2 regions of the Shewanella sp. SR1 genome follow, and region 1 is predicted to be linked to the other one. Evidence: predicted binding sites of a transcription regulator. Region 1 holds the regulator's gene; the other holds the start of a gene.

Region 1 (5,495 bases):
CGCCAAATACAAAAAAGCCCTCACGCAGAGGGCTTAAATCATCGAAAAAAATTAGGAATATTGCGGCAGTAAATTTGCCATCGCGAGCAGATGACAAGCACCCGTGACTATGCCAAATAACACCACAAGAATAATCAGCGGTGTACCGCCTATCACTCTAAAACCTGTGCTCTCGGGGAATAACTGCCGTGATTTATAGGCCATCAGCGCCGGGACGATTACCGCCCACACTGTCGCCGCTAAAGCCGCAAAGCCAATCGCCACTAAGAAACCGTCGGGGAACAGTAATCCTAAAATCGTCGGCGGCACAAAGGTCACTAACGCGGTTTTCATCCGGCCAGAGCGCGAATCGTCAAAACCAAACAAGTCGGCGAGATAATCAAACAAACCTAAGGTCACCCCTAAGAAAGATGAAGCCACGGCCAAGTTAGCAAACAGCGTTAACATACTGTTCAACCAGCTACTCGCCATCACCTCAGACAAAGCGCCCACCAAGACCCCCATATTGCCGCCTTGGGCAATAATGTCGATAAACTGGCTGCGGGGAATATTGCCCATAGTCGCCACTAACCAACAGGCATAAATCACCAGCGCGATAAAGGTGCCGACGAAAATCGCCTTGATAATGGTGGAAGAATCTTTGCCGTAATACTTCACTAAGCTGGGAACATTACCATGGTAACCAAAGCTGGCAAGACCAAAGGGCAACGCCGCCCACAAATAAGGTGAAAAGCTGCTATTACCATCGGGTTCGAGCAACTTAGTCACATCGATTTCGATCAGTAAATTACCAATAGCAAGGAAGAAGGTAATGATCATACCGCCGAGCATAATCGTGGTAATGCGATCCACGGCCTTAGTGCTGATCAACACTATGCTCGCCAATACTATGGCAAACACCAGCCCTGCCACACTTTGCGGTAACTCAATTCCCATGCCCTGCAAGCTGTGATTCACAATCGAGCCACCGCCGCTGATATAGGCATAAGTCAAAATATACAGCACGAACGCGATAGAAACGCCGTTCACTATCCGCCAAAACTGCCCTAAGGTTTGCTTGCTTAAAGTATCGAAGCTGGCACCGGGTTCGAAATGCAAATTGGTTTCGAGTAGCAATAAGCCCGACATCAACATGCAAAACCAAATGCCCAATAACATTAAAATCGAATAGCCAAACCACATACCTGCACCGACCACGGGCAGAGAAAACATCCCAGCACCTACGGTCGTACCGGCAATAATCATGGCGCCACCGAGCAAGGACCTACCTGCGGGCTTATGCTTAGCCGCATTCATATGATTTGCCATTAAACTGTATGCTCCGCGGTGACACTCGCCACTATCGTTTGTTTCACTGACGGACGTAATAAGCTATTGGCTTGATCTCGTATGCGATTGATATTGGACTTATCTTGGTTATCCGCCAGATATCCCAATTCTTTGAGCTTAACGCTCAAGGTGCCGTAAAGTTTCTTATCGTAGAACTCAGGCGCGGTAATGCCATGCAAAGCGCCTAAACGCTGGGCGAGTAGATGACTCTCAGACTCAAGTTCTGAGCGCTCCATCTTAGGTCTGTTCGCTAACAGATTGAAGATAATGGCATAGCGTTGCAGAGTCTCGCTCACTGAACTGGCTAACAATAATAGTTGGCTAGTGTGTTCAGGCACGACGGTTAAGGTATCAGTCTCAACCACTAACCCTTGTTCAATGAAGAAATCCAGCACTTGATTGACATAGGCAGGTACATCCTTAATGCCCATGAAGAGTTCGGCTTTCAGCAGTGGATAAAAATCGGCAACGATTGACACAACTTGCTGACGCGGGATCTGCTCATTATGCGTTAAGCAGCTCGCAATTAATGACGGTACGATAAATAAGTGAATGATATTGTTACGATAGTAAGTCATGGACACAGCCTGACTCGCCTCGATAGACACAATTTCACCTAAAGGATCGGCACAAACAACAAACTTATTCAGCTCTAAACCTTGCTGCACTAAATGCTTACCATCACCTTCGGCAACCGAAGTATAAGTAGTGTAAGGCACTTTTTTGAGTAGGGTCAGATACAGATCAAGCTGACGCTCCAACAGACTGCGCTCTAAGGCATTTTGATCTGTGGCCAGCAACACTAAACTCGTCAAGGTCACCGAACTCGCCGCCGCCGCATCGTTAATATTCGTCATCACTCGATTCGCCAGCACGTTTACCGCTGGCGTTAACCAGCTTGGTTTTTGCTCAGGATCATCGGCCAACTCAGTACGCCAGTTTGGCGCGCGCTCATTTAAGAAGTTTTGCAGAGTAATCGGCTCGCCAAAGTTCACATAACCTTGGCCGAAATTACCAAGTTTGCGAATCGCACCAAACACCTGCCACACAGATTCTTTTTTCTTTTTCTTACCACTTAACTCTTTATGGTACGTCGCCACTTCCATCACATGGTCATAGCCTAAATACACAGGCACCAATGTTACCGGACGCTCGATACCGCGCAGCACGCTGTTCATCGTCATGGCGATCATGCCCGTTTTTGGCGCCAATAGACGACCGGTACGTGAGCGGCCGCCTTCAGAGAAATATTCCACCGAATAACCTTTAGCAAACAGTTGGTCTAAATATTCACGGAATACTGCGGTGTACAGCTTATTGCCATTAAAACTACGGCGGATAAAGAAGGCACCACCGCGACGGAACATAGGTCCCGCGGGCCAGAAGTTGAGGTTAATACCAGCAGCAATGTGCGGCGGAACCATGCCTTGATAATACAAAATATACGATAACAGCAGGTAATCCATGTGGCTCCGATGGCAAGGCACATAGACAATCTCGTGGCCATCATGGTGCAACTGGCGAACTTGCTCGGCACCTTTGATGTTGATCCCGCTGTAAAGCTTGTTCCACAACCAAGTTAAGAAACGCTCAGCAATACGCACTAAGCTATCTGAGTAATCTGCAGCGATTTCATCGAGATACTCAATAGCCGTCTCGCGCGCTTGGGTCTCAGAAATCTTTTTGTTGGCCGCTTCTTCTTGAATCGCTTTACGCAGCGACTCGGATTTGAGCAACGAATGAAATAGTGCTTGGCGATTTGGCAACACAGGCCCTGTCATCACCTTACGTTGACGACGGAAATGCACCCGCGCGACCCGCGCTAACTTATGAGCGATCCCCATGTCAGTGCCGTGTTCGTCGGCCATGTATCGCAGAGATACCGCATTTGAAAACTGCACGAAGTTATGTCGACCTAAGAATAGAATCATCAAGCATTTGCGCAGCCAAGTCGGGTTTTCCCGCTCAAACACGGCCGCCTTCATAGTGTCGTCTTCTTTCCCTGGCGTGCGGCCCCAATACAGGCTCACGGGCACCAATTGAATGTCTAATTCAGGGCGCTCCTTATGCACGGCCAACAAACGCATAAAGCATTCGAGGAAAGGCTCGTTACCCGCACGCTCACCAAACAGCGGCTTACGCCCTTGAAGACAGACAACCCGAGGCGCAATCACACCATTCGCCACTAAAGGCTCATAGGGGCTCGGCAGTCCTAACTTAGCCGTAATTTCGCTCAGGGCAGCGATGTCACTCAGCGATTCCGTTTTCATCACATAAGCAAGGGGTCTGGAGGCATCCAGATTCAGATCGGCAAAGGGATCCTGAGGCACAACAATAGTGTGCACTAAGTGTTTTTGGATCCAGCGTAATGATTTCAACCAAAGAGAGTCGTGTTTAGGCATTATTCTTATGCAATTAAGTACGTTTACTAGCCCGGTAGAATACCAGACTATGGGTAATATTCGCTAATTCTCTCCAACATAGCTAAAAAGTGGTTAATACTTGCGCTGCAAATAATACTGTATATACTAACAGTAACTGTATAGAAAAACAGGAAACACCATGAGACCTTTGACGCCACGCCAAGCTGAAATTTTAGAGCTAATTAAACGAAATATTGCCGATACTGGCATGCCACCCACTCGGGCAGAAATTGCGACCCGTTTAGGTTTTAAGAGCGCCAATGCGGCTGAAGAGCATCTTAAAGCGTTGGCGAAAAAGGGCTGCATTGAGATCATGCCAGGCACATCGCGGGGCATTCGTCTGACTGCGGAAGTCGAAGAAGTAACTGAAACAGGTTTACCGCTTATCGGTCAAGTAGCCGCTGGCGAACCTATTCTCGCCCAAGAACATGTTGAACAGTACTACCAAGTCGACCCAAGCATGTTCCATCCCGCCGCCGATTTTTTACTGCGGGTTAAAGGCGACAGCATGAAGAATATCGGCATTCTCGAAGGAGATTTGCTGGCAGTTCATAAAATACAACAAGCTAGAAATGGTCAAGTGGTTGTCGCTAGAGTCGACGACGATGTCACTGTTAAACGTTTCGAAAAAAAAGGTAATGTGGTCTATCTACACGCCGAAAATGAAGACTATTCCCCGATTAAAGTGGATTTAGGCTATCAAAGTTTAACAATTGAAGGACTCGCCGTCGGTGTGATCCGTAATGGAGATTGGCTATGAACAAACTACTTGGCAATGCACCCCGCCATCCGGGCTTGTGGCTCGATGAAGTCCGTGATGCCGACTATGACTGGCACCATGCACCTATCGCCTGCATGCCAACTAAGACTCAAGGTCGCCAAGAATTAATCCATCTGAGCGCGCAACTCGCCCAGTTAAGCCAACAGGGCCGTTGGTTAGTGCTCATCAACCCGCCGAGTATTGGTTACAAACAAATGCTCGCCAACGCTGGGGTGCGTATGGACAGAGTCTTACTGGTGCACGCGAAAGATGAAGTGGAAACCCTGTGGGCGATGGAAAAAGCCTTAACAAGTGGTACGTCCAGTGCGGTTATTACTTGGACCCAATCATTAGATGCACGCGATAATCGTCGCCTGCAAATTGTCGCTAAAAGTGCCCGCGCCATGGGCATAGTGCTAGAAGACGTAAACAGTCACTTACATGGCGACGTACGCATTGAGCAAGGTAGCCTCTTCGGCCAACAATCTTTTTTTAGCGCTGTACATTAAATATTCATTTAATTTTTTACCTTGAAAGCCGCCTCGCCTATGAATGTGAGGCTTTTTTTTGGCAATTTTTCAGACAATTAGATAAATAAGTGATCTTGATCAATATTTAAACAGCAAGTATGGTTGGTTTAGTCGGCGATGATATATCGCCGCCCGTGGCAAATAAATCGAGCCGTAATCGAGTTCAAAATGCCACTAAAAATAGAGAACAGATTTATTTCAGTCGTATGTGCCAGCGTGGCTAATACCAGCAGTAATAATACTTAATTAAAAGTAACAGCCGCCAACGCACGTTGAAGTCAAAAAAGCTTTTTTGGGAACTGAAGAGTTTGCATAGAGTTGAGACTTACTGTGTTGCTCTTCTTTGTAGTTGCTATTCGCAATTGGCAGAGGAGAAGTCTTGTGAAGCAATTGTTGTATTGTTTACTCGTGGTGTTATTCGCACCACCGTTGGCCGCCGCGGACATGCGGTTC
Region 2 (5,495 bases), on a different contig from region 1:
GCCCATGCTGATTTGCTCACGCAACTTACCGAGTGGGTGAATCTAGGCTACTGGTACTTTGAAGATCTCAGCGATGAAGAGTGTTAAGGCGGAATGAGCCAAAGCTTGATGGGTGTTAATGCCACTTTAGCGTTAACACCCAACGGGGCTTAGCGGTATATGTTTTTTAGATCTAGATGGGTTTTAGTGTTATATGGATTTTAGCGTTAGGTGGGGTCTGTAATTCGCAGGCGGTCATTTAGCCATTGGATTTGTTGATTATTTCACTATGGGCAATTGTGCCCATTGGGTGGTGTAACGAGGAGAAAGGTGCTCACGCTTCATTCCCCAAGTCGGGTCAATACCTTGCCCTGCAAACCATATTTTTCCATGACCGCTGTGGTTCACTTTATCGAGTAATTGCATCAACTCCTTGCTTTTAGGCCTAGGCGTGACGTCATCGAATAATCCGAGCTGAAACACGCCTGTACCAAAAAAATCCCCTAACATGACACCGGCCTTTGCATAGGCATGACCTTCACGCCAAATGCGTTGCAGTAGGCTTTGGCCAAGGGTGACAAAATCCCGCGTATCATTGCTGGGGCGAACTAAACTGCCCGACAGTGATTTGCTGTACTGGGGAGTTGCATCGCTAAAAGGGCTAGTACGCACAAATACTGACATCGCTTTAGCGTACTGGCGCTCGGAGCGCAGTTTTTCACAGGCTCTAAAAGTGTATTCATTGATTGCCTGTTGCATCGCTTCTAAATTATCAATACGGCTGCCAAAGGATCGGGAGCTGATAATTTGTTGCTTAGTGGCGGCGACCTCTTGTATGTCATCACAGGCAATGCCGTTAAGTTCGCGTACCGTGCGCTCAACGGTGACAGAAAAGGTGTCGCGGATAAGCTTTGGATGCGCATCCGCCAATTGCAACGCGGTATTTATACCCATGATGTTCAAGCGTTTTGTAAGCCTACGGCCTATTCCCCAGACTTCGTCGACAGGGATAAGCGCCATCAGCCGTCGTTGGCGTTCACGGTCGCGCAAGTCAACCACGCCCCGCGTCGCGGGATAACGTTTCGCGGCATGGTTTGCCAGTTTAGCGAGGGTTTTTGTCGGTCCAATGCCGACGCAAACACTGATCCCAATCCACTGCGGTATCCGTTGATAAATATCTAAGGCAAGCTGATGAATATCAATGCATTTATCGAGACGAGAAAGGTCTAAAAACGCTTCATCAATACTATACACTTCTACTTTCGGTACCATTTGCTCTAAGGTGGTCATGACTCTATTTGATATGTCGGCATAGAGTGCATAGTTGGAGGAGAATACCGCGACGTGATGCTGGCGGAGTTGGTTTGCGATTTGATACACAGGCACCGCCATCTTGATGCCAAGTTGTTTTGCCTCTGCCGAGCGGGCGACGACGCAGCCATCGTTATTGGATAACACTACAATCGGCCTGCCAGCTAAATCTGGCCTAAACATCCGCTCACAGGATGCATAAAAATTATTGCAATCGACGAGGGCGAATAGTGAGGGCGTCATTTGAGCTTTTTCACCACGTTGGTCACCACCCCAAAGATGTTTAACTCAGACTCATCATTGATGGCAATCGGGGAGAATAAGGCATTACGTGGCAGCAATTGCACCACAGGGCGCAGTTGTAATTGCTTTACGGTAAACTCACCGTTCACCGCTGCGACAACGGTATCCCCGTGGGCCGGCTGTAATGAGCGATCCACCACCAAAATATCACCGGAGAAAATCCCCGCGTCGATCATCGAATCCCCTTGGACTTTGACAAAAAACGTGGCGGCGGGGTGCTTGATGCATAACTCATTGAGATCTAATGTTTGTTCTACATAGTCTTGGGCTGGTGACGGAAATCCTGCGGCAATCAAGGAGCTAAATAGCGAGAGCCGATATTGGGTATGTTTGGCGAAGCGGCCTAGGATCATCATAATAAATCACAATATACTGTACGTATGAACAGTATAGTCTAACAATGAAACTTATCGAAATAATTTATGTGGGGACAGTTGTGTTATCGACCCAAACGCAAAGTCGAACTTGTTTTAAGCTGTGTGCTGATCGTATGCGCTGTCGAGCGATGAGTGTCGAGGTGCTGGGCAATTGATGATGCCTGCTCTAAAGTACCCTTGGCGGCATGAATACCGCCAAGGGTGAGTGTTTCGTCAATTTAATTTAGTTAACGCATTTTAGTTAGCCCACTTTAGTTAACGCAATTTAGTTAATCCAACCGAGCCATAGCCACCATAGATAATCCAGTGGGATAAGTGCAATTAGAGTGATTGCCGCCAGCGGTAAGGTGATGTTAAGTAGTTTGCTTAAGGGCTCTTGGGATAATTGCATCGCCAAAATCAACGGGGCAACCTGATAAGGAAAAATCACGGTTGAGAAACCGATCACCTGCGTCATTAATACCGCTGGGGTGGAGAAGCCAGTTGCATTGGCAAAATCTGCCGCCATGGGGGACAACACTGTCGGCACACCTGGAACCGTTGCCACTAATCCCGTCAGCGTCCCCATCAGCGACAACGACATGAAATTCAGGAACCATGCCCCTTGCTGCAATGGTAGCCATTCACTGAACAATTGGCCTAGCGCAGTGCCAAGTCCAGATTGATTGACCAATGCTCCCAGACCTAAGGCCGCTGCGACAAAAATGACGGTCGCAAAATCCACCGAACTATTAAAACTCTTAGGCTCAAGCACTCCCCATTTGGGGAGCAATAACAAGATAGCTGTGGTCAGTCCAACCCATGCCGGATTGATCCCATGCAGTGAGTCTGTCACCCAAAACAGCAACGTTATCGCAAGTAATACTGTGACTTTCTTTTGCATACCAAGGTTATAAGCTTCTGTTTCAATAATGCGTTCAGGCCGATTTTCATCTATTTTTGCAGGAAATAGGAAGACGACTAGCACCACAATCAATATTGATTTGAGCAAACCAAGGATCGGAAAATGCAGTAAGAGATACTCGGTATAACCAAAGTGGATATTGAATAGATTCTCGCTGGAACCCGCCAATATCATATTGGGAATATTCGCGGGCAACACGGCAAAACTGGGCATGTTACACGCCAGTGCCAAGGCGGTCGCAATGCCTATCCGCCCATGACTACCACGAGCAAAACCGACTTGCTCAGCTAACGCCATACCAATTGGCACCATGACCACCGCACGGCCAACGGATGAGGGCATCACAAAGCCAAGCAGCACGGCACTAAAGACCAAACCCGCAATCAAGCGTGGATAACTTGAGGTCAGTATGGGGGCAATCAAACTGGCCATTCTGCGACTTAAACCAGACTGAGTGATGGCACTGCCAATCACAAACCCTGAAATGATTAACCACACCGCAGTCGAGCCGAATCCTGAAAAAAGTACACTCGGCTCAATGAGTTTGAAAATGGTGGCAAGGGTAAAAAATATTAACCCCGCCATAAAGGGCGGGAAAAAACCTGTGCTCCAAAACATCAAGGTCACTAATACTACGCCAGCGCTGTAGGAAAACACCGCGGGATGCTGACTCCGCGGAAAAAGTGCAAGTAAAGTAGCGATCAACAGTGCACTGAAAAACGCTAGCGGTTTAACGCCAATAAAACGTTTCATGTTTACCGACCTATTGGGTTGAATACGTAAAAGATGCCAACTAAGATAACTGACTTGGTCTGGCGTTTTAAGAGGGTAATATGTCAAAACCTGTTCCTAAAGCGACATTGTTAACGCCCAGTGACGTGGCGTTTATCACAGATGCCAATCGACCTGTACTGACCCATACTCGCAATATGGCGGCGGAAGCGGGCATTGAGCCTCATTCACATCCGCGGGGGCAGCTACTTTGGGCCGCCAAAGGCTTGTTACGTGTCCGCAGTGAAAATGCCGTCTGGGTGGTACCTTCAACCCATGCGGTGTGGATCCCCTGTAATTTGCCCCATCAAGTGAACTGCGAAACCCACGCCCACACTCGCAATATCTATATTGATCCTAGCTATGATGTTAGGTCACAGGATACAAAAGTGGTGATGGTGACGATGACAGCGCTGATGCGCGAACTGGTGCTCAAACTTTGTGAGAGTTCACATCTTATGAACAGTGGACAACTGCATCGGCTGGGTTTGGTCGCCATTGATGAGCTCGAAACTCTGGACAGCCTAGATGCCCATTTACCCGCGGGCTCAGATCCAAGACTCAGCCGCTTGATCCAAAAGTTGATCCGGCACCCAACAGTGAATTACACCCTGACCGAGTTAGCCGAAATGGGCGGCGCGAGTGTGAGAACGATTGAGCGACTATTCAAAGCTGAAACTGGGCTCACTTATCGACAATGGCGGCAAAGGTTTCGTCTATTAAACTCGCTTGAAAGCTTAAGCCAAGGAGAGAGCACGACTAGGGTGGCACATAGTCTAGGTTATCTGAGCGTCAGCAGTTTCAGTGCAGCTTTTAAAATGCAATTTGGTTGCACGCCGCAAGATTATCCGCAGCATAAGCCGATGAAAAGCAAGGTGAATCGGTTTTCTGACCCCGTGACGGGTAACAACTAAAACAATGTATGATCGATTGTGGCCTTTGCATTCAAGGCATTACGAATGCTGAGTTCCGATTTTTCTAAAGTGATGTTAAAGCTAACGATTTGGAATGGCTAATGGTCAGTTGCTGATATAAAAATATGATGACGTTATTTTGGTGATGTGCTTGATGTAACCTTTTGATAAAGCATGAATGGAACAGCATTGGAATAACATGAGTCGGATAGGTCACAGCCAGATAGAAAAAAGGCTAGAACAACATTTGTGAGTTGTTCTAGCCCTTAATTTATTAAAGCTAAAGCATCGTTAAGCTCATGCGCTGTTTTAGCGTGTTATTTCAGCACACTTTCCAATGCGCTATTTCAAAACACTATTTCAATACGCTATTTCAAAAAGCCACTTCAACTCGTTATTTCAATGCCGCTGGGACGATAGGGTAGTGATCCCAGACTTGGCCGTCGGTCATAGAACGCACCAGTTTGATGTATTCGGCATGGGTCCAGGCAAGCGGCGTGGCTGAGTTGGTGCCTTGTCCGAGTTGGTAATGGTAGCGAGTGACATCGCCAACACCGTCCCACGCTTGCTCGGCTAACATCATGCCCGCATTCGCAAACGTTTCCATGCCCTGCACATAGGTGTTTACCAACTGCTGCTTGGTTTGCTGGGCGTTATTGCCTGTTAGTTCGCCTTTTGCTTGGGCGAGTGCTAATTCAAAATGACCGCGCTCGCCGGTGAAGAAGGGCCAGACTCGGCCACGTTGATTGGCGCTGTTGCTGCCCGACTCCGCATAATTCTTGCCAGAAACCGTATCCTCACCGTAGCCATCGTTGCCATAACGTCTAAAGCCGGGGATTTTGCTGCCATCTTTAGCGGTAAACTCATATTTAAGGCGCAAATTAGAGTCAAGTTCAGTGTTATCAATCAATTGAAGGCTTTGATTGATCAGCTTAT

The links. Region 1 encodes LexA, which represses DNA repair genes until DNA is damaged. Its sites were predicted from a motif close to TACTGTATNNNNATACAGTA; they were not measured.
Region 2: a site for LexA is predicted at 1,964-1,983, ahead of umuD (translesion error-prone DNA polymerase V autoproteolytic subunit). Genes of this name have one in related genera too.

Annotation. Positions count from the first base shown of each region.
Region 1 is NZ_JAJAEF010000014.1:11,710-17,204, forward strand. Features, by position in the region: gene mtr (tryptophan permease) at 52-1,308, opposite strand; gene plsB (glycerol-3-phosphate 1-O-acyltransferase PlsB) at 1,308-3,731, opposite strand; gene lexA (transcriptional repressor LexA) at 3,892-4,512, shown strand; gene KV201_RS13870 (cell division inhibitor SulA) at 4,509-5,021, shown strand; gene coxB (cytochrome c oxidase subunit II) at 5,424-5,495, shown strand, end outside.
Region 2 is NZ_JAJAEF010000025.1:14,362-19,856, forward strand. Features, by position in the region: gene KV201_RS18360 (cupin domain-containing protein) at 1-87, shown strand, start outside; gene umuC (translesion error-prone DNA polymerase V subunit UmuC) at 259-1,533, opposite strand; gene umuD (translesion error-prone DNA polymerase V autoproteolytic subunit) at 1,530-1,946, opposite strand; gene KV201_RS18375 (SLC13 family permease) at 2,236-3,627, opposite strand; gene KV201_RS18380 (helix-turn-helix domain-containing protein) at 3,708-4,559, shown strand; gene KV201_RS18385 (glycoside hydrolase family 15 protein) at 4,954-5,495, opposite strand, start outside.